DNA from 3 places in the Dermacoccus sp. BD5 genome. Region 1 is predicted to be linked to each of the others. Evidence: predicted binding sites of a transcription regulator. Region 1 holds the regulator's gene; each other region holds the start of a gene.

Region 1 (6,026 bases):
ACGAGACCTACCTGCGCACCCTCGCCGACGGTGGTTTCACGCGCGTCAGCATCGGCATGCAGTCGGCCGTCCCGCACGTGCTCGCGACGCTCGAACGGACGCACGACCCGGCCAACGTCGAACGCGCCGTGCGCGCCGCGAAGGACGTCGCGCTGCAGGTCAGCATCGACCTCATCTACGGCGCGCCGGGTGAGAGTCTCGACGACTGGCGCACCTCGCTCGACGCGGCGATCGCGCTGGAGCCCGACCACATCAGCGCCTACGCCCTCGTCGTCGAGGAGGGCACGAAGATGGGGGCGCAGGTGCGTCGCGGCGAGCTGCCCCTGCCCGATGACGACGACGAGGCCGACAAGTACGAGCTCGCCGACGCCTTGCTCGCGGATGCCGGGTACGACTGGTACGAGGTGTCGAACTGGGCGCGCTCGCCGCAGACGCAGTGCCGCCACAACCTCGCGTACTGGCGCGACGAGCCGTGGTGGGGCGTCGGCCCCGGCGCGCACAGCCACGTTGGCGGGGTGCGCTGGTGGAACGTCAAGCATCCGCGCGCCTACGCCCAACGCGTCAACGCGGGGCTCTCGCCGGCGCTGGCACGCGAACTGCTCGACGAGCGTCAGCGCTATGAGGAACGCGTCCTGCTCCAGGTGCGCCTCGCCGAGGGACTTCCTCTCGACATGCTCGAGGACGACGGGCGACGCGCTGTCGCCGGCCTCGTCGCCTCGGGGCTGATCGACGGCCCGTCAGCGGTGCGCGACAAACGAGTTCGCCTGACGCTACGTGGTCGCCTGCTCACCGACACCGTCGTGCGGGCGCTGCTCGCGATCTGAGCCGCGCGCACCGAGACGCCCACCTCCCGGGGCTGGCCTAGCCTCAGGGGCGATCCCCGGGCCCCTGCGTGCCCGCCTGCGCCGACCCTGACGACCGAAGGGTCGCCGATGAACGCCTCCGACTGCTCGACGACGACGCTGCCGCTCCTGTTCGTCTTCATCTCCTTCGTCGTCACCTTTCTCGTGACGCGCCTCATCCGCGCCGGCAAGGGTCCGTCCAAGGACAACGTCTCCGAGGGCGGCGTCCACGCCCACCACGCCGTCTACGGCATCTTCGCGCTGCTGGCCGGCGCGGTCATGAACACGGCGGCCGAGAGCTCGGTTTTCCGCGTGCTGGGGGCGATCCTCATCGGCGCGGGCGCCTCGCTCATCCTCGACGAGTTCGCGCTGATCCTGCACCTGCGCGACGTGTACTAGGAGCGCGAGGGGCACGCCTTCGTGCAGACCGTGGCGGGCGCCGCGACGTCCACCGACCAGAAGGCCACACAGGCATGAAGCTCGCCGGCGTCGTCATCCTGTCGATGACCATGCTCATCACGCTGTTCTCGGCGCGCCTGGAGCGCTGGACGCGTGCTGAGCGACCGGCGCATCCCGATGAGCATCCGCAACCAGCTCAACACCGAGAGAGGTCACCACGACGGTGTCGTCGCCCCATCTTCCTCTTCGCGACGCAGCTGCTCGAGACCAGGGACGACAACAGCGGCGTCGAGGCGCTCGCGGACATGGTGGCGGCGGCCTACGCCATCCTCGTCGGTGTCGTCATCGGCGCCGCGACCGCGTTCGCCGCCAAGCAGGCCCTGGGGCAGGGATCGTGATTCTTTTCTGAAATCGGATAGGACGAAGCGCCGCGGCACCGGGTGCCGAGTGAGCGTCGTCAGGGGTGGAGGCCGCGCCCAGCGCTCAGGTGGAGTGTGGTGCAGGCGTGCGGCGCGTCGCGCGAGGTGAGCCGCGTCAGCTCAGGATGCGGATCTGAAACGGATAGTCGTAGCTCTCGCCACGCGCCGAGCGCAGCGCACCCTTGATGTGGCACCACGCGGCGACGACGAAGATGACGAGCCACAGGACCAGTGCGACGGGCAGACCGATGACGGTGAACACGAGAATCCAGCCGACGATGTAGAGGATCGAGAACGCGACGTTGAAGTTGAACGCCCCGGCCGCTGCGCGGCGCACCGCGACGGACCGGTTCTTGTAGATGAACCACACGATGAGCGGTCCGAGGAAGCTCACCCACCCCGCGGACAGGATCGCCGCGGCCGGCGCCGACAGGTGCGCGACGATCGAGGCGGCGCGCTCGTCATCGCTGAGGTGGCCCTGGCCGGTGACGGGCGGCTCGGCGCCGTACGCAGGGCTGGCCCGCCGTCCGGCTCCTTGGCCCTGCGTGCGCTCGTCGGGGTAGGGGTACTGCTGGGGGTTGCTCACGACGTCTCCTGGTGTCCAAGGGTGAAGCTCTCGTTCACTCACCATGATTCCGTGTCTGCGTCCCCAGCGCATCCCCCGCGGGATCGACATTCGCGGGCCCCGGCGTCCATCCCGGGGATGACGTCGGCGCACGCCGCGACATCCCGGCGTCTCACTGCTGCGCGGGGTCGGTGACGAAGTCGATGAGCTCCTCGACGCGTCCGAGCAGTTCGGGTTGCAGGTCGGCGTAGGTGCGCACGGTGCCGAGGATCTGCTTCCATCCGCGCGCGACGTCCGCCTGTGTCGTGTGCGGCCAGCCGAGCTCGGCGAGGATGCCGTGCTTCCACGACTGCCCCTTGGGGATGACGGGCCACTTCGACCAGCCGAGCCGCTCGGGTCGTACGGACTGCCACACGTCGACGTAGGGGTGGCCGACGATGAGAACGTGGTTGCGCGCCTGCGGCAGGGCGCGTGCCTTCTCGACGATTCGTGCCTCCTTCGTGCCGGGCACGAGGTGGTCGACGAGGATGCCGAGGCGGCGTCCCTTCTCGGGTCGGAAGTCACCGATGACGGCCGCGAGATCGTCGACGCCCTCGAGGTATTCGACGACGACGCCCTCGATGCGCAGGTCGTCACCCCACACCTTCTCGACGAGTTCGGCGTCGTGCCGACCCTCGACGAAGATGCGCGAACCCAGCGCGACGCGCGCCTTCGCCCCCGGGACGGCGAGCGAACCGGACGCCGTCCGCCCGGCCCGCGCCTGGTGCTCGTCGAGACGTGCGGCGTCGGCGGGACGGGGCGCGACGAGCGTCACGGGTTCGCCGTCGATGAGGAAGCCGGCGCCGAGCGGAAACCCGCGGGCCTTGCCGAAGCGGTCCTCGAGGAACACGACGTGCTGCCCGCCCGACTTCTCGACGCGCACGACGGCGCCGACGTACCCGCTCTGCGCGTCCTCGACGACGACGTCGAGCTCAGCGGGCACCTCGCGCGAACGCCCGCGTCGAGGCGCGCGCCAATCACCGGAGAGGACGTCGGAGCCGTAACGGTCGGTCATGGCGATCAGGGTAGAACCGCCCACCGACAACCGCCGTCGAGGCGCGCCGAGAACGATGGCCGCGGACGCAGCCAGGCGCCCGTCGCGGCGTCGCCGAGGGCTGGGGAGAGTGCGCCTGCCGACCGACGGACGATGGACGACGGCGCGAGGGAATCGCCCGCGACGCTGTGGGCGAACACACCCCGCATGATTTGGCACTCGCTCGGCGTGAGTGCCAACCTTGGACGGACTGCAGATCGAAGGACGGTATCGAGGCGCGGGAGGTGAGCGCATGAGCGACGAACGGCGGCTCGAGGTGCTGCGCGCCATCGTGCAGGACTACGTCGCGACGTCCGAACCGGTTGGTTCGAAGGCGTTGCTCGAACGTCATCAGCTCGGCGTCTCCGCCGCGACGATCCGCAATGACATGGCCGCCCTCGAGGACGCCGGTCTCATCTCCGCGCCGCACACCTCGGCCGGTCGCGTGCCGACCGATGCCGGCTACCGCATCTTCGTCGACCGCCTCAGCCAGGTGCGGCCGCTGAGCGCGACACAGCGTCGCGCGATCGAGACGTTCTTGCGTCAGAGCGTCGACCTCGACGACATCGTCGAGCGCACCGCCCGGCTGCTCGCGATGCTGACGAACCAGGCCGCCGTCATGCAGTACCCGTCGCTGCGGCGCTCACGGGTGCGGCACATCGAGCTCGTGCCGGTCGCCGAGGGGCGCCTGTCGCTCGTCGTCATCCTCGACTCAGGCCGCATCGAGCAGCGTCTCGTCTCCGTCGCCTCCGCCGACGACGAACGCCTCGTCCAGACGCTGCGAGCGCGCGTCAACGAGGTCTCCGGCGCGCGGTTGCTCACCGAGGCCGCCGCGGCCATGACCGAGCTGGGCGCGGAGTTCGAGCCGGGGCAGCGTGCGGACGTCGACACGATCGTCGCGACGATCGCCGCGGTGTTCGCCGAGGACCGGGAGGAGCGTGTCGTGCTCGCGGGGACGGCGAACCTTGCGCGTGCGGGGCTGCGCGACGACGCGGGCCTCAGCGTCAGCCGTGTTCTCGAGGCGCTGGAGGAGCACGTCGTCCTCATGCGCCTCATCAGCACACGCGACGACGATCCGACGCACGAGGTGACCGTTCGCATCGGCGCCGAGAACGACTTCGCAGGCCTCGAGTCGACCTCGCTCGTGACGACGGCCTACGGCAGCGACGCGGTCGCGACGCTCGGTGTGCTCGGCCCGACCCGCATGGACTATCCGCAGACGATGGCGAACGTGCGAGCGGTCGCCCGCTACGTCTCCGAACTTCTCGAGCAGTGATGGCTCGGGCGCACCACGACCACATGAGTGACGAAATCTTCACCCGTCGAAAGCAAGGATGCTCGTGAACGACTACTACGCCGAACTCGGTGTCACGCGTGAGGCCTCCGTCGAGGAGATCAAGCGCGCCTACCGCAAGAAGGCCCGCAAGCTGCACCCCGACGTCAACCCCTCCCCGGAGGCGGCCGAGGAGTTCAAGCGCGTCGGGCAGGCCTACGACGTGCTCGGCGATCCGCAGAAGAAGGCGGCCTACGACCAGGGCGTGGACCCATACGCGCCCGGCGGTGGCGCCGGGGCCGGGTTCGGTGGCGCCGGGTTCAGCTTCAGCGACATCATGGACGCGTTCTTCACGGGGGGTGCCGCAGGGGGAGGCGGCGGCCCGCGCAGCCGTGTCCAGCACGGCCAGGACGCGTTGCTGCCGCTCGACATCCAACTCGCCACGGCCGTCTTCGGCGGCGAGCAGGAGCTGACGTTCGACACGGCCGTCGTCTGCTCGACCTGTCATGGCGACGGTTCGCGTCCCGGCACGGGCAAGCACACGTGTGACGTGTGTGGCGGTGCGGGGCAGACGCAGCAGGTGCAGCGCAGCTTCCTCGGCCAGGTGTTGACGTCGCGTCCGTGCACCGCGTGCCAGGGGTACGGCGACATCATCGACAGCCCGTGCTTCGAGTGCGACGGCAACGGCCGCAAGCGCGACACGCGCACCATCACGATCAAGGTGCCCGCCGGCGTCGACACCGGCACGCGCATCCAGCTGCGCGGTGAAGGCGAGGTCGGCCCCGGCGGCGGCCCCGCCGGTGACCTGTACGTCGAGGTACGCGTCGAGAAGCACCCGATGTTCCAGCGTCAGGGCGACGATCTGCACTGCTCGCTCGAGCTGCCGATGTCGGCCGCGGCGCTCGGCGCCACGGTGCCGTTCGAGACGCTCGACGGCTCGCGCGACATCGACATAAAGGCCGGCACGCAGCCCGGCGACGTCATCACCCTCAAGGGCCTCGGCGTCACCCGGCTGCGCACCGACAACCGCGGCGACCTGCTCGTGCACGCCAACGTGCGCACCCCGAGCAAGCTGACGGCCGAGCAGGCCGACCTGCTGCGTCAGTTCGCCGAGTCGCGCGGAGAGGACTCGCCGGCGCCGAAGTTCCAGCCCGTCAACCAGGGCCTGCTCGGCAAGCTGCGTCAGGCCTGGAAGGGCTGAGGCGTGACCGCGCACCTCTACTTCGTCGCACCCGGCGCTCTGTCCGACGACATGGCGCCGGGTGCACCGGTCGTGCTCGCGGGTGACGAGGGACGCCACGCCGTCACCGTCAAGCGGATGGGTGTCGGTGAGCAGATCCTGCTCGCCGACGGCGAGGGCCTCGTCGCGCACGCCGTGGTCGCAGCGACGACGAAAGGCGAGCTGACGGCGCACGTGCGGGAGGTGACGCGCGAGACGCCGCCGGCGGTGACGTTC
Region 2 (6,026 bases), on a different contig from region 1:
CGGCCCGCCTGCGCCTTCTTGACGAAGTCGGGGTCCGCGAGCAGCGGACGCGCCATCGAGACCATGTCCGCGAGACCGTCCGCGATGATCTGCTCGCCCACCTCGGGGGTGTTGATGCGGTTGCTCGCGATGACGGGGATGTCGACCGCGGCGCGCAGCTTGCCCGTCGCCCACGCGAACGCGGCGCGCGGCACCGACGTCACGATCGTCGGGATGCGCGCCTCGTGCCAGCCGATGCCGGAGTTGAACATCGACACGTCACCCTGCAGGTGCTGCGCGAGCGTCGCGATCTCCTCGAACGTCTGGGAGTTGTCGACGAGGTCGGCCACGGAGATGCGGTACAGGACGAGGAAGTCGTCGCCGGCGGCATCGCGGACGGCGCGCGCGATCTCGCGCGGCAGCGTCATGCGCTTCTCGGCGGAGCCACCGAAACGGTCGGTGCGGTCGTTCGTGCGGGCGGCGAGGAATTGGTTGATGAGGTAGCCCTCGGAGCCCATGATCTCGACGCCGTCGTAGCCGGCGTCCTTCGCGAGGCGCGCCGAGTTCGCGTAGTCGCGGATCGTCTTCTCGACGTCCTTCGTGCTCATCGCGCGCGTGCCGAACGGCGTGATCGGCGACTTCTTGTTCGACGCGCTCTTGCTCCAGGGCGTATAGCCGTAGCGGCCCGCGTGCAGGATCTGCATGACGATGCGCCCGTCGTGCTCGTGGACGGCGTCGGTGACGAGCTTGTGCCGCCCGAGCTGCCGCTTCGCCGTCAGCATCGAACCCATCGGGCCGAGCTGGCCGGTGATGTTCGGCGCGAAACCGCCCGTCACCATGAGCGCGACGCCACCCTCCGCACGTGCCGCGAAGTAGCGCGCGAGCTGCGGGAAGTCCTTCGCCTTGTCCTCGAAACCGGTGTGCATCGAGCCCATCATGACGCGGTTCTTCAGCGTGATGCCGCCGACGTCGAGGGGGCTGAGCAGGTGCTCGTAACTCATCGTGTTCTCCCGGGTGCTGGGGTGCGTTCGTTGTCGGGCTGTCTGTCGTTCACGTCTGCGGTCTGTCGTCCACGGCGACGCTCGCCGCGAGGTTCCCGTCGGCGTCCACATTCAGGTTTTCGGCCTCATCACCGTCTTCACCCCTGCGTGCAGGTGCACCCGGGTGCACCTGCACGCAGGAGGTGGGCAGCGTCTCGCCGCTCAGCAGCGCCACGATCTCGTCGCACCACTCGAGCATGGCGCGTTCGGTGCGGATTCCCCCGCGCAGGACGGCGTAGGTCGGACGCTCCTCGTCGCTGAGGGATGACGGATCGGGGTAGTGCCTCGCGCAGTTGGCCTCGAAGTAGGCGAGCTGGGCGGCGTGCTCGTCGCGATGACGGCGGATGTCGGCGACGACGGCGTCCGCGTCGCCGAAGCGCATGCCGCGCACCTTGACGGCGAACTCGGAGCGCAGCGTCTCGCTCGGGGTGGGTGTGCGCGTCCACGCGAGTAGTTCCGCACGACCGGCCGGGGCGATCGTGTAGACGCGACGGTCGGGGCGCCCCTCGCCCGCCTCGGTGCGGACCTCGACGAGGCCTGCGTCCGCCATCTTGGCGAGGACGCGGTAGATCTGCTGGTGCGTCGCGCTCCAGAAGAACCCGAGCGAACGGTCGAAGCGCCGCGTCAGGTCATACCCGCTCGCCTCGCGCTCGGCGAGGGACACGAGCAACGCATGCTGCAACGACATGCACTTAGTTTCATATGCGCAGATGCGCATGTCAACCGCCTCGATGTTGCCCGCGATTCGAGGCGCGTCACGCCCGATACCCGGGCAACATCGCGAGAGGAAGTGCTCCCTGGACGACAAAAGGCTGACGCCCGCCCGAGCATTCACTCAGGCGGGCGTCAGCCCGTGGAGGCGCGCTTTCTCAGAAGCCCATGCTCTCTCGGGCTTCTTCCTCACACTCCGCTCCGGCCGGCCCCCGTCCTCGCATTCGCTCGGGGGGCGCCAGCCGTGGCGTACGTGCTTTTGTCAGAAGCCCATACCGCCCATGCCACCGTCCATGCCCGCCGCAGCGTCAGCGCCGGCGTTCTTCTCCGGCTTGTCAGCGATGACGGCCTCGGTCGTGAGGAACAGCGCCGCGATGGACGCAGCGTTCTCCAGCGCCGAACGCGTCACCTTCGCCGGGTCGATGATGCCCGAGGCGATCATGTCGACGTACTCACCGCTCGCAGCGTTCAGACCCTGACCGGCGGGAAGCGAGCGCACCTTCTCGACGATGACGCCCGGCTCGAGGCCCGCGTTCGTCGAGATCTGCTTGAGCGGAGCCTCGGCAGCGACGCGAACGATGTTCGCACCCGTCGCCTCGTCGCCCTCGAGAGCGGAGAAGGCCGACTCGGCGTCCTTCGTCGCCTGGATGAGCGCGACGCCACCACCGGCAACGATGCCCTCCTCGACGGCTGCCTTCGCGTTGCGCACAGCGTCCTCGATGCGGTGCTTGCGCTCCTTGAGCTCGACCTCCGTCGCGGCACCCGCCTTGATGACGGCGACGCCGCCGGCGAGCTTCGCGAGGCGCTCCTGCAGCTTCTCGCGGTCGTAGTCGGAGTCGGAGTTCTCGATCTCGGCGCGGATCTGCGCCACGCGGCCCTTGATCTGCTCGTCGTCGCCAGCACCTTCGACGATCGTCGTCTCATCCTTCGTCACGACGATCTTGCGGGCGCGGCCGAGCATGTCGAGCTCGGTCGACTCGAGCTTGAGGCCGACCTCCTCGGAGACGACCTGGCCGCCCGTGAGGATAGCGATGTCACCGAGCATCGCCTTGCGGCGGTCGCCGAAGCCGGGAGCCTTGACGGCGACGGCCTTGAACGTGCCGCGGATCTTGTTGACGACGAGCGTCGACAGGGCCTCGCCCTCGACGTCCTCGGCGATGATCGCGAGGGGCTTGCCGGACTGCATGACCTTCTCCAGGACGGGCAGCAGGTCCTTGATGTTCGAGATCTTCGAGTTGACGATGAGGATGTACGGGTCGTCGAGGACGGCCTCCATGCGCTCGGTGTCGGTGACGAAGTAGCCCGAGATGTAGCCCTTGTCGAAGCGCATGCCCTCGGTCAGCTCGAGGTCGAGGCCGAACGTGTTCGACTCCTCGACCGTGATGACGCCTTCCTTGCCGACCTTGTCCATCGCCTCGGCGATGAGCTCACCGATCTGCGGGTCAGCGGCGGAGATGGACGCGGTCGCAGCGATCTGCTCCTTGGTCTCGATCTCCTGGGCGTGCTCGAGCAGCTGCTTGCTGACGGCGTCGACGGCCGTCTGGATGCCGCGCTTCAGCGCCATCGGGTTCGCGCCGGCCGCGACGTTGCGCAGACCCTCGCGCACCATCGCCTGGGCGAGGACGGTGGCCGTCGTCGTGCCGTCACCGGCGACGTCGTCGGTCTTCTTCGCAACTTCCTTGACGAGCTCGGCGCCGATCTTCTCGTACGGGTCCTCGAGCTCGATCTCCTTGGCGATCGAGACACCGTCGTTGGTGATCGTGGGGGCGCCCCACTTCTTCTCCAGCACGACGTTGCGGCCCTTGGGGCCGAGGGTCACCTTCACGGCGTCGGCGAGCGTGTTCATGCCGCGCTCGAGGCCGCGACGGGCCTCCTCGTCGAAAGCAATGGTCTTGGCCATGGCTGTGGTTCCTCCACGTGACGTTCGGATCGACCACATCAGCGCCCGCGACGGACGGGCCCGATCACGCGCCGGTCATGTCGGCGCGCCCCGAACCCTCACTGCTGCAGTCAGGCTTTTGTCACTCTCACGATCAGAGTGCTAACCCCATGATTAGCACTCGCCCCCACCGAGTGCAAACCCTCCGCGCACGCACCCGCGTGTTGTTCGCTCATAGCGGCACCCCGACGTCTGTCGTGCGGCTGCCAAGATGGGCTGCGGCGCCACGAGAGCGGCGACATGCGGGGACGTGGCGGCGCGCTGAGCCGCGGTTCAGACGGTGCGTCGACGCCCCGCGCGGCGTCGCTGGATCCGCTTGACGAGCAACGGATCCGCGGCGAGCGCCGCCTCGGTGTCGGCGAGCTTGTTGAGCTGCTGGTAGTACTGCGTGCTCGTCAGCCCGAAGCGCTCCTTGATCGCCGCTTCCTTGGCGCCGGGCAGCTTCCACCACTCGCGTTCGAAGGCGAGCATCGCACGGTCGCGCTCGCTCAGCCCGGGCGCGTCGGCGTCACCGGGCACGTGGGCACCCGCGGGGGTCTCGATCATGGCCATCCGCTCAGGATACGGGGCCGCCCGGCCCGTTCAAACCGCGCTCGGGGCGGGTTGTCAGACCCGCGCGATAGGTTGGACGCATGCCTCGTCCGTACGACGAACTCGTCCACCCGAGCTGGGTCGAACCCCTCGCGCCCGCCGCCGAGCACATCGCCGCCGCGGGGGCGTTCCTGCGTGACGAGGTGGCCGCGGGGCGCGGCTACCTGCCTGCGGGCGACGCCGTGCTGCGCGCGTTCACGCAGCCGTTCGACGAGGTGCGCGTCCTCGTCGTCGGCCAGGATCCGTACCCCACGCCCGGGCACCCGATCGGCCTGAGCTTCGCCGTCGCACCCGACGTGCGGCCCATCCCCCGCAGCCTCGCGAACATCTACACCGAACTGCACGACGACCTCGGTCTCACCCCGCCCGAGCACGGTGACCTGTCGGCGTGGACCGATCAGGGGGTGCTGCTGCTCAACCGCGTCCTGACGGTGCAGCCCGGCAAGCCGGCGAGCCATCGCGGCAAGGGCTGGGAGCACGTCACCGCGACGGCGATCAACGCGCTCGTCGCGCGCGATCAGCCCCTCGTTGCCATCCTGTGGGGGCGCGACGCGCGCTCACTCGCGCCGCATCTCGGCGACACGCCGACCGTCGAGTCGGCCCACCCCTCACCGTTGTCGGCCCGCAGCGGCTTCTTCGGCAGCAAGCCGTTCAGCCGCACTAACGCCCTGCTCGAAGAACTCGGCACGCACACGATCGATTGGCGCATCCCGTGACAGACACGACCCCCGACACCCATTCCTCCGACGAGGCGCCCGCGGCCCGCAGCGGCCACGAGCGGACGTGGCGACGCTATGTCGCCATCGGTGACTCCTTCACCGAGGGCATGAGCGACCCCGACCCGCGTCAGGACGACGCCTACCTCGGCTGGGCCGACCGGCTCGCCGTCGACCTCGCTCAGGTCGCCGACGGCGCGGGGCACGGATTCGAGTACGCGAACCTAGCGATCCGGGGCAAGCTGCTCGCCGACGTCGTCGGCCCGCAGCTCGACGCCGCGCTCGCGATGCAGCCCAACCTCGTCAGCATGGTCGGCGGCGGCAACGACATCATGCGCCCGAACGTCGACCTCGACGACGTCGCCGATCAGCTCGAGGCCGCCGTCGTCCGCCTCAAGGACGCCGGGGCCGACGTCATGCTCGCGACGATGGTCAACCCCACGGGTTCGAAGATCATGGCCCGCTTGCGACCGCGCATCAGCTGGCACATCGCGAACCTGTGGGGCATCGCGCAGCGGCACGACTGCTACGTGCTCGACGTGTGGGGCATGCGTGCACTGCGGGACATGCGCATGTGGGGTGCCGACCGCCTGCACCTGTCCCCCGAGGGCCACCGCCGTGTCGCGCAGCAGGCGGCGTGGACGCTGGGCCTGCCGACCGAGGGCGACTGGCTCGACCTGCTCCCGCCGCTCGAACCGAAGCCCGCCCGACAGCGCCTGGCAGAGAACGCCGAGTGGTCGAAGGAATACTTCGGCCCGTGGATCGAACGCCGCCTGCGCGGCACGAGCTCGGGTGACGGGCGTGAGGCGAAACGCCCCCACCCCATGCCGATCGACCCGAGCGTCGCCGCCGAGCTGTTCCGACGGGCCTGACCACCCCCGGCGTCCTCGCCCCGAGAACCGATCCGATCAGCCCACCGAGAGACAGAAGGCCACGAGGATGAATCGTTCCCTCACGACGGCGACCGCCGCCACCGCATCCGCCGCCGTGCTGGGTCTGTCCGGCTGCGGCGGGTCGAGCAGCACGAACTCGTCGGGCTCGAACGCCGCC
Region 3 (6,026 bases), on a different contig from region 1:
GCAAGCCCGCGTCATCGTCCGGATCGTCGGCATCGTCGAAGGCGTCCGGTTCGGCCGGCGCATCGGCGCCGGCTGACGGAAATCGCACCCAGGCCGACACAGGCCTGCCGACACAGGCAGAGCTCGACGCCGCTACGGGTGACGTCTCGAAGCTGACGACGAAGCAGCTCGCCGGGCAGGTCATCGTCGGGTACTACCAGGGCACGAGCCCGCAGGCGGCCGCCGATGCAGTGCGTCGCAATGGCCTCGGCGGGGTCATCATCATGGGCGACAACGTGCCGAGCAACCCCACGGACGAGTCAGCGGGCTTGCCGGCCGTCACGAAAGCGGTGCAGGGCGCCGTCAAGGAGAGCGGACGGTCGTGGCCGGCCGTCATCGGCATCGATCAGGAGGGCGGTCCGGTCACCCGCATCACCTCCGGCGTCACCCCGCTGCCGGGTGCGATGGCCTACGGCGCCGCCGACGATGCGGCGCTCGCGACGCAGCTCGCCAAGGACGAAGGCCAGGAGCTGCGTTCGCTCGGCGTGACGATGAACTTCGCGCCCGACGCGGACGTCACTGTCGGCCCGAGCGACCCGACGATCGGCGTGCGCTCGCCGAGCAGCGACCCGCAGCGCGTCGCGCGAGCTGTCAACGCGCAGGTCGCCGGTTACCAGCAGGCCGGCATCGTGCCCGTCATCAAACACTTTCCGGGCCACGGCTCGGTGACGACGGACACGCATGTCGACTACGCCGTCCAGGCTCAGTCGGTCGAGCAGCTCATGAAGCGCGACTGGGTGCCGTTCGCCTCGGCGAGCAAGGCCGGCGTGCCCGCCATCATGACGGCGCACATCGTCGTCAAGGACGTCGACCCCAACGTGCCGAGCACGCTCTCGCCGAAGGTGCTCACGGGCCAGTTGCGCGACAAGCTCGGGTTCAAGGGGCTCATCGTCACCGACGGCATGAACATGGGCGCGATCGTCAAGAAGTTCGATCGCGGCGGCGCTGCAGCGGTGTCGGCGCTCGAGGCCGGAGCCGATGTCGTGCTCATGCCCGCCGACGCGAGCGCGTCGGTGAGCGCGATCGAGAAGGCCGTCGCCTCAGGAGCACTGACGCGCCAGCGGCTCATCAAATCCGCCGCGCGCATCGTCGCGACGACGCGGCACCAGCACGTCAGTGCGCCCGACGCGTCGGTGCGCGGTTCCCATGACGACGACGCGCGCCGTCTCGCGAAGGCGTCGATCACCCAGCTCGGCGGGCGCTGCGGGCGTGACCTCGTCGGGAGCCGTGTGCGGGTCGAAGGGGGGACGGCGGAACATCGAGCGACGCTGACGAAGGAGCTGAAGGCCCGTGGCGTCGACGTCGGACTGCAGGGCACGCGGGTGAACCTGCTCGAAGGGGGCGTGTACAACGCCGGCGAATCGTCCGCCGGCGGGGGAGCGGAGGCGACGTCGCCCGGCACGTCAGGAGTGATCAAGGCCGGAGACAGCGGCGTGCAGATCGCCCTCGACACGCCCTACCCGCTCGCTCTGCGCGGCTCCGACACCGTCGGGCTCGCGGCCTACGGTTCGACGCAGCCGACGTTCGCGGCGCTCGCGGACGTCCTGACCGGCAAGGCCAAGGCCGGCGGGACGCTGCCCGTCGCCGTCGGCAAGGACGGGGTGGGCTCTGCAGCCTGTCGATGAGCGTGCCGCCTTCCGGCGGACCGTCATGCCCCGTGCGCGAGCCCGCTGACACGGCGTCAGCGAAACAGCCAAGCATGCACGAGCGAACCGAGCACCCAGCTGATGCCGACGAACGCCGCGAAGCCGGCGAAGCCTGAACGTCGCTGATCGGGCGCAGGGGCCGTGGAACGGCCGAACCACCCCTCGCGCATCAGGTACCACACGAGGCCGACGCCCATGGGGCAGCCGAAGATCCAGAACCAGCTCCAACGGGTGCCGAAACGGGGCTGGCGGGCGTACAGCGATCCCAGCGCGATCAGCACGCTGAGCAGCATGACGACCCCGTAGGTCTCGACGGTGCCCGAGCCGTCGGCGTAGCTGATCGTGCCCAGCGGCGTGAGCGCGCGGACCGTCGTGACGCGCGTCGACGCAGCCTGGGCCGCGAGCGATCGGTAGAGGGCGGCCGACGGGCTGGACGCGGGGTCGGGCCAGCCGTCCTCGGCGGTGCGCCAGCCGGTGACGCTGAAGTCGCGCGTCACGTGCAGCCCCGAGCTGTCGCTCCAGGCGATCTGCTGCTCCTGCGTCGACGAGAGCGTGCCCGCGCCGTCGCCACCGTTCTCGCGCGGGGTCGTGAAACGCGAATCCTGCCATTCCTGGGAGAGGGGGTCGGCGAGGCCCGGCGTGAAGTGACCGCTCGGGCCGTCGTCGGAGGGGCGCTGCACGACGAGCCAGTGCACGTCGTCGTGCCGCTGCAGGGCGCTGGCCGCGTCGGCCACACTGCCGGAACGCATCGGCGAGGCGAGGATGCTGACGGCCCACACTGCCCAGAGGATGAGAGCGATGCTCATCAGCCAGGTAGCCGTGCCGCTGCGCCCGGGCGCGGACGGTCGTCGGCCTGTGGTTTCGGCAGGAGCAGGTGGCACAGGCGTCGAGTCTTCGGAGAGGGCGCCCGCCTCGGACGTTTGCATGTTCGTCAGTATCGACGGCCCGAGTGCGTCCGAGCTGGGGCGTGGATCTCGGTCAGGTCACGGTTCGCACGCCCCATCCTCGAGATCGAGCGATACGGGAGAGTCCGAGCGCTGGGGGGCTCGAATTCGCCCACATCGCTCGATCTCACGGATGCGTCATGGGGCGGGGCGTCAGGGAAGCGGGGCGGCGAGCGTCACAGCGGTTCGACGACGAGTGCCAGGCGCTCGCCGTCGAGCGTCACGAGCACGACCGTCAGGGCGTTCGAGCCCTTGAGCTTGAGCGAGCGGCGCAGCGCGTCGGCGTCGACGTCCACGTCCCGTTTCTTGATCGTGAGGCGCCCGACGGCGCGTTCGCGCAGGTAGGCGCGCAGCGTCTTCTCGTGCAGCGGCACGGAGTCGAGCACGCGGTAGGCGCGCCCCAGCAGCCCGATGTCGACGAGCGCATCGGCCGTGACGTAGCCGTGTCCGGGCGTGAACTCGTGGCCGCCCGTGGCGTCGAGCAGCGCCCCGACGAGGCCGCTGCGCGTCAACGCCTTGTCGGCCTCGTAGAAGTACGGTCCGAGTGACGCGCGGCTTGCGGGCGCGGCGTCGATGCCGTTGAAGTCGGCCTCGATGACGTGCAGGACGTCGGGCGGGACGCGATCGCCGGACGACCTCGAGCCGCCCGGTCGGGGGCGCACGATCGTCGCAGTTCTGCCGACGTCACGGACGGCGGCGCCCCACCACACGCTCGCCTCCACGACGTCGCCGGCGTAGGAGACGAACTCGACCTCGCAACCGCTCGGTACGTCGTGATGGGCCAGGCTCGGCGAGAGCTTGGCGCCTGCCGCGGGGGCGGCAGCCGCGACGTGCTGGATCAGATCCCAGGTCGGCGTCAGCGCCGCGAGGGAGAACGTGCGCTTCGTGCGCCCGCGGATGTCGGCGACGCCGGGCGTGCGGCGTGCCGGGTCGAACCACCAGGCGGCCCCGGCTTGGTCGAGCGAAGCCGCGACATCCTCGACCCGCCCCGTGACGACGCGACTGCCGGGAAACGACGCGAGGTTCTGGGCGGCCAGGGCCGCGGTTTCCGGATCCGCTTCGACGCCGATGACGTCGAGCCCGGCTCGCGCGAGTCCGACGGCGTCGGAACCGATTCCGCAGCCACCGTCGATGACGAGGCTCGCCCCGGCGTCGAGGAACCGCTGCGCGTGCAGACGGGCGATGGGTGCGCGCGTGGCCTGTTCGAGGGCGTCGGGGGTGAAGAACATCGCCGCCGCCGCATCACCGAACTTGTCGACGGCCCTGGCCTGCAGCCGGGACTGGGTGAGCGCGGCGGCGACGAGTTCGGGGGAGTGCCCTGCGGCGCGCAGCCGCGTCGTCAGCATGACGACGTTCTTCTCCTCGTAGGGCGGGAGCGAGGCGAGCAGCGCGCGTCCGTCGTCGGTGAACAACTCGTGCACGACGCTCGCATCCATGGCCGCCATTGTGTCATCGGGGGCCCTCGGAGCAGCCCTCGATGCGCTGTGGGCGAACATCGGAAACGAGTTGGCACTCGGCTTGACCGAGTGCCAACGGCGTTACTAGATTCGGTTCCAGCACTCACCCCTGGGTAGTGCCAGTGAGCTCATCCCTCGACCCCCGCGACGGCGAGGCGATATCGGCCCACATGCATGCCACACCGCCACCGGTGGGTGGTGTGGCCAGGGAACGAAAGCATCCGTCCCGCCCGAGAAGATCGGGCGGTCTGCGAAAGGGAAGGTCCTACCGTGTCGGTCAACATCAAGCCGCTCGAAGACCGCATCGTCGTCAAGGCCGTCGAGGCCGAGCAGACCACGGCCTCCGGCCTCGTCATCCCGGACACCGCCAAGGAGAAGCCGCAGGAGGGCGAGGTCATCGCCGTCGGCCCCGGTCGCATCGACGACCACGGCAACCGCGTTCCGGTCGACGTCGCCGTCGGCGACAAGGTCATCTACTCGAAGTACGGCGGCACCGAGGTCAAGTTCGCCGGTACCGAGTACCTCATCCTCTCCGCTCGCGACGTGCTCGCGGTCGTCTCCTGACGATCCGTCGAGCCAGCAGGTGACGACGAGCCCGGCTCAGGTCTGACGGCCGGGCCGGGCTCGTCCTTTCCGCTCACTCGCATTCCACACTCTTCCGCTGCGCGCGTCACGCGCCGCGCGGCGCCTTCGAACGAAAGGTTGAACCATGGCCAAGACGCTTGAATTCAACGACGACGCCCGCAAGTCCCTCGAGCGCGGTGTCGACGCGCTCGCCAACGCCGTCAAGGTGACGCTCGGCCCCAAGGGCCGCAACGTCGTCATCGACAAGGCGTGGGGCGCCCCCACGATCACGAACGACGGTGTGACGATCGCCCGCGAGGTCGAGCTCGAGGACCCGTACGAGAACCTCGGCGCGCAGCTCGCCAAGGAGGTCGCCACCAAGACGAACGACGTCGCCGGTGACGGTACGACGACCGCGACGGTTCTCGCCCAGGCGCTCGTCAAGGAGGGCCTGCGCAACGTCGCTGCGGGCGCTGCTCCGTCCGGCCTGAAGCGCGGCATCGACAAGGCCGTCACGGCCATCAACGACCAGCTGCTCGCCAACGCGCGCCCCGTCGACGGTCAGGACGACTACGCCAAGGTCGCCTCGCTGTCCGCTCAGGACGCGACGATCGGTGGCCTCATCGGTGAGGCGTTCGCGAAGGTCGGCAAGGACGGCGTCATCACCGTCGAGGAGTCCTCGACCGCCGAGACGAAGCTCGAGTACACCGAGGGCATGCAGTTCGACAAGGGGTACCTCTCGCCGTACTTCGTCACCGACCCCGAGCGCATGGAGGCCGTCCTCGAGGACGCCTACATCCTCATCAACCAGGGCAAGATCTCGGCCATCGCCGACCTGCTGCCCGTCCTCGAGAAGGTCGTGCAGTCCGGCAAGCCGCTGCTCATCATCGCCGAGGACATCGAGGGCGAGGCCCTCTCCACCCTCGTCGTCAACAAGATCCGCGGCACGTTCAACGTCGTCGCCGTCAAGGCCCCCGGCTTCGGCGACCGCCGCAAGGCGATGCTGCAGGACATCGCGATCCTCACCGGTGGCCAGGTCATCGCCGAGGAGGTCGGGCTCAAGCTCGAGAACGCCGACCTCGACTCGCTCGGTCAGGCACGCCGCATCCAGGTGACGAAGGACAACACGACGATCATCGACGGCGCCGGCGCCGCTGATGACGTCGCGGGCCGCGTCAAGGAGCTGAAGTCCGAGATCGAGCGCACCGACTCCGACTGGGACCGCGAGAAGCTCCAGGAACGCCTCGCCAAGCTCGCCGGCGGCGTCTGCGTCATCGCCGTCGGTGCGCACACCGAGGTCGAGATGAAAGAGAAGAAGCACCGCATCGAGGACGCCATCGCGGCCACGCGTGCGGCCATCGAAGAGGGCATCGTCG

Evidence for each region. Region 1 encodes HrcA, which represses chaperone genes, less so after heat shock. Its sites were predicted from a motif close to TTNGCACTCGNNNNNNNCGAGTGCNAA; they were not measured.
Region 2: groL (chaperonin GroEL) is a predicted target of HrcA. The motif match lies at 3,784-3,810, and genes of this name have one in related genera.
Region 3: groES (co-chaperone GroES) is a predicted target of HrcA. The motif match lies at 4,136-4,162, and genes of this name have one in related genera.

What each region holds. Positions count from the first base shown of each region.
Region 1 is NZ_JANJER010000011.1:80,023-86,048, reverse strand. Features, by position in the region: gene hemW (radical SAM family heme chaperone HemW) at 1-824, shown strand, start outside; gene NQ706_RS09860 (hypothetical protein) at 933-1,241, shown strand; gene NQ706_RS09855 (hypothetical protein) at 1,316-1,639, shown strand; gene NQ706_RS09850 (DUF4870 domain-containing protein) at 1,776-2,246, opposite strand; gene NQ706_RS09845 (DUF3097 domain-containing protein) at 2,398-3,279, opposite strand; gene hrcA (heat-inducible transcriptional repressor HrcA) at 3,551-4,573, shown strand; gene dnaJ (molecular chaperone DnaJ) at 4,638-5,771, shown strand; gene NQ706_RS09830 (16S rRNA (uracil(1498)-N(3))-methyltransferase) at 5,775-6,026, shown strand, end outside.
Region 2 is NZ_JANJER010000007.1:95,774-101,799, forward strand. Features, by position in the region: gene NQ706_RS07225 (NADPH-dependent 2,4-dienoyl-CoA reductase) at 1-980, opposite strand, end outside; gene NQ706_RS07230 (PadR family transcriptional regulator) at 1,030-1,707, opposite strand; gene groL (chaperonin GroEL) at 1,993-3,630, opposite strand; gene NQ706_RS07240 (DUF3263 domain-containing protein) at 3,943-4,221, opposite strand; gene NQ706_RS07245 (uracil-DNA glycosylase) at 4,302-4,976, shown strand; gene NQ706_RS07250 (SGNH/GDSL hydrolase family protein) at 4,973-5,848, shown strand; gene modA (molybdate ABC transporter substrate-binding protein) at 5,916-6,026, shown strand, end outside.
Region 3 is NZ_JANJER010000018.1:596-6,621, reverse strand. Features, by position in the region: gene NQ706_RS11920 (glycoside hydrolase family 3 protein) at 1-1,664, shown strand, start outside; gene NQ706_RS11915 (hypothetical protein) at 1,721-2,491, opposite strand; gene NQ706_RS11910 (THUMP-like domain-containing protein) at 2,806-4,065, opposite strand; gene groES (co-chaperone GroES) at 4,357-4,650, shown strand; gene groL (chaperonin GroEL) at 4,796-6,026, shown strand, end outside.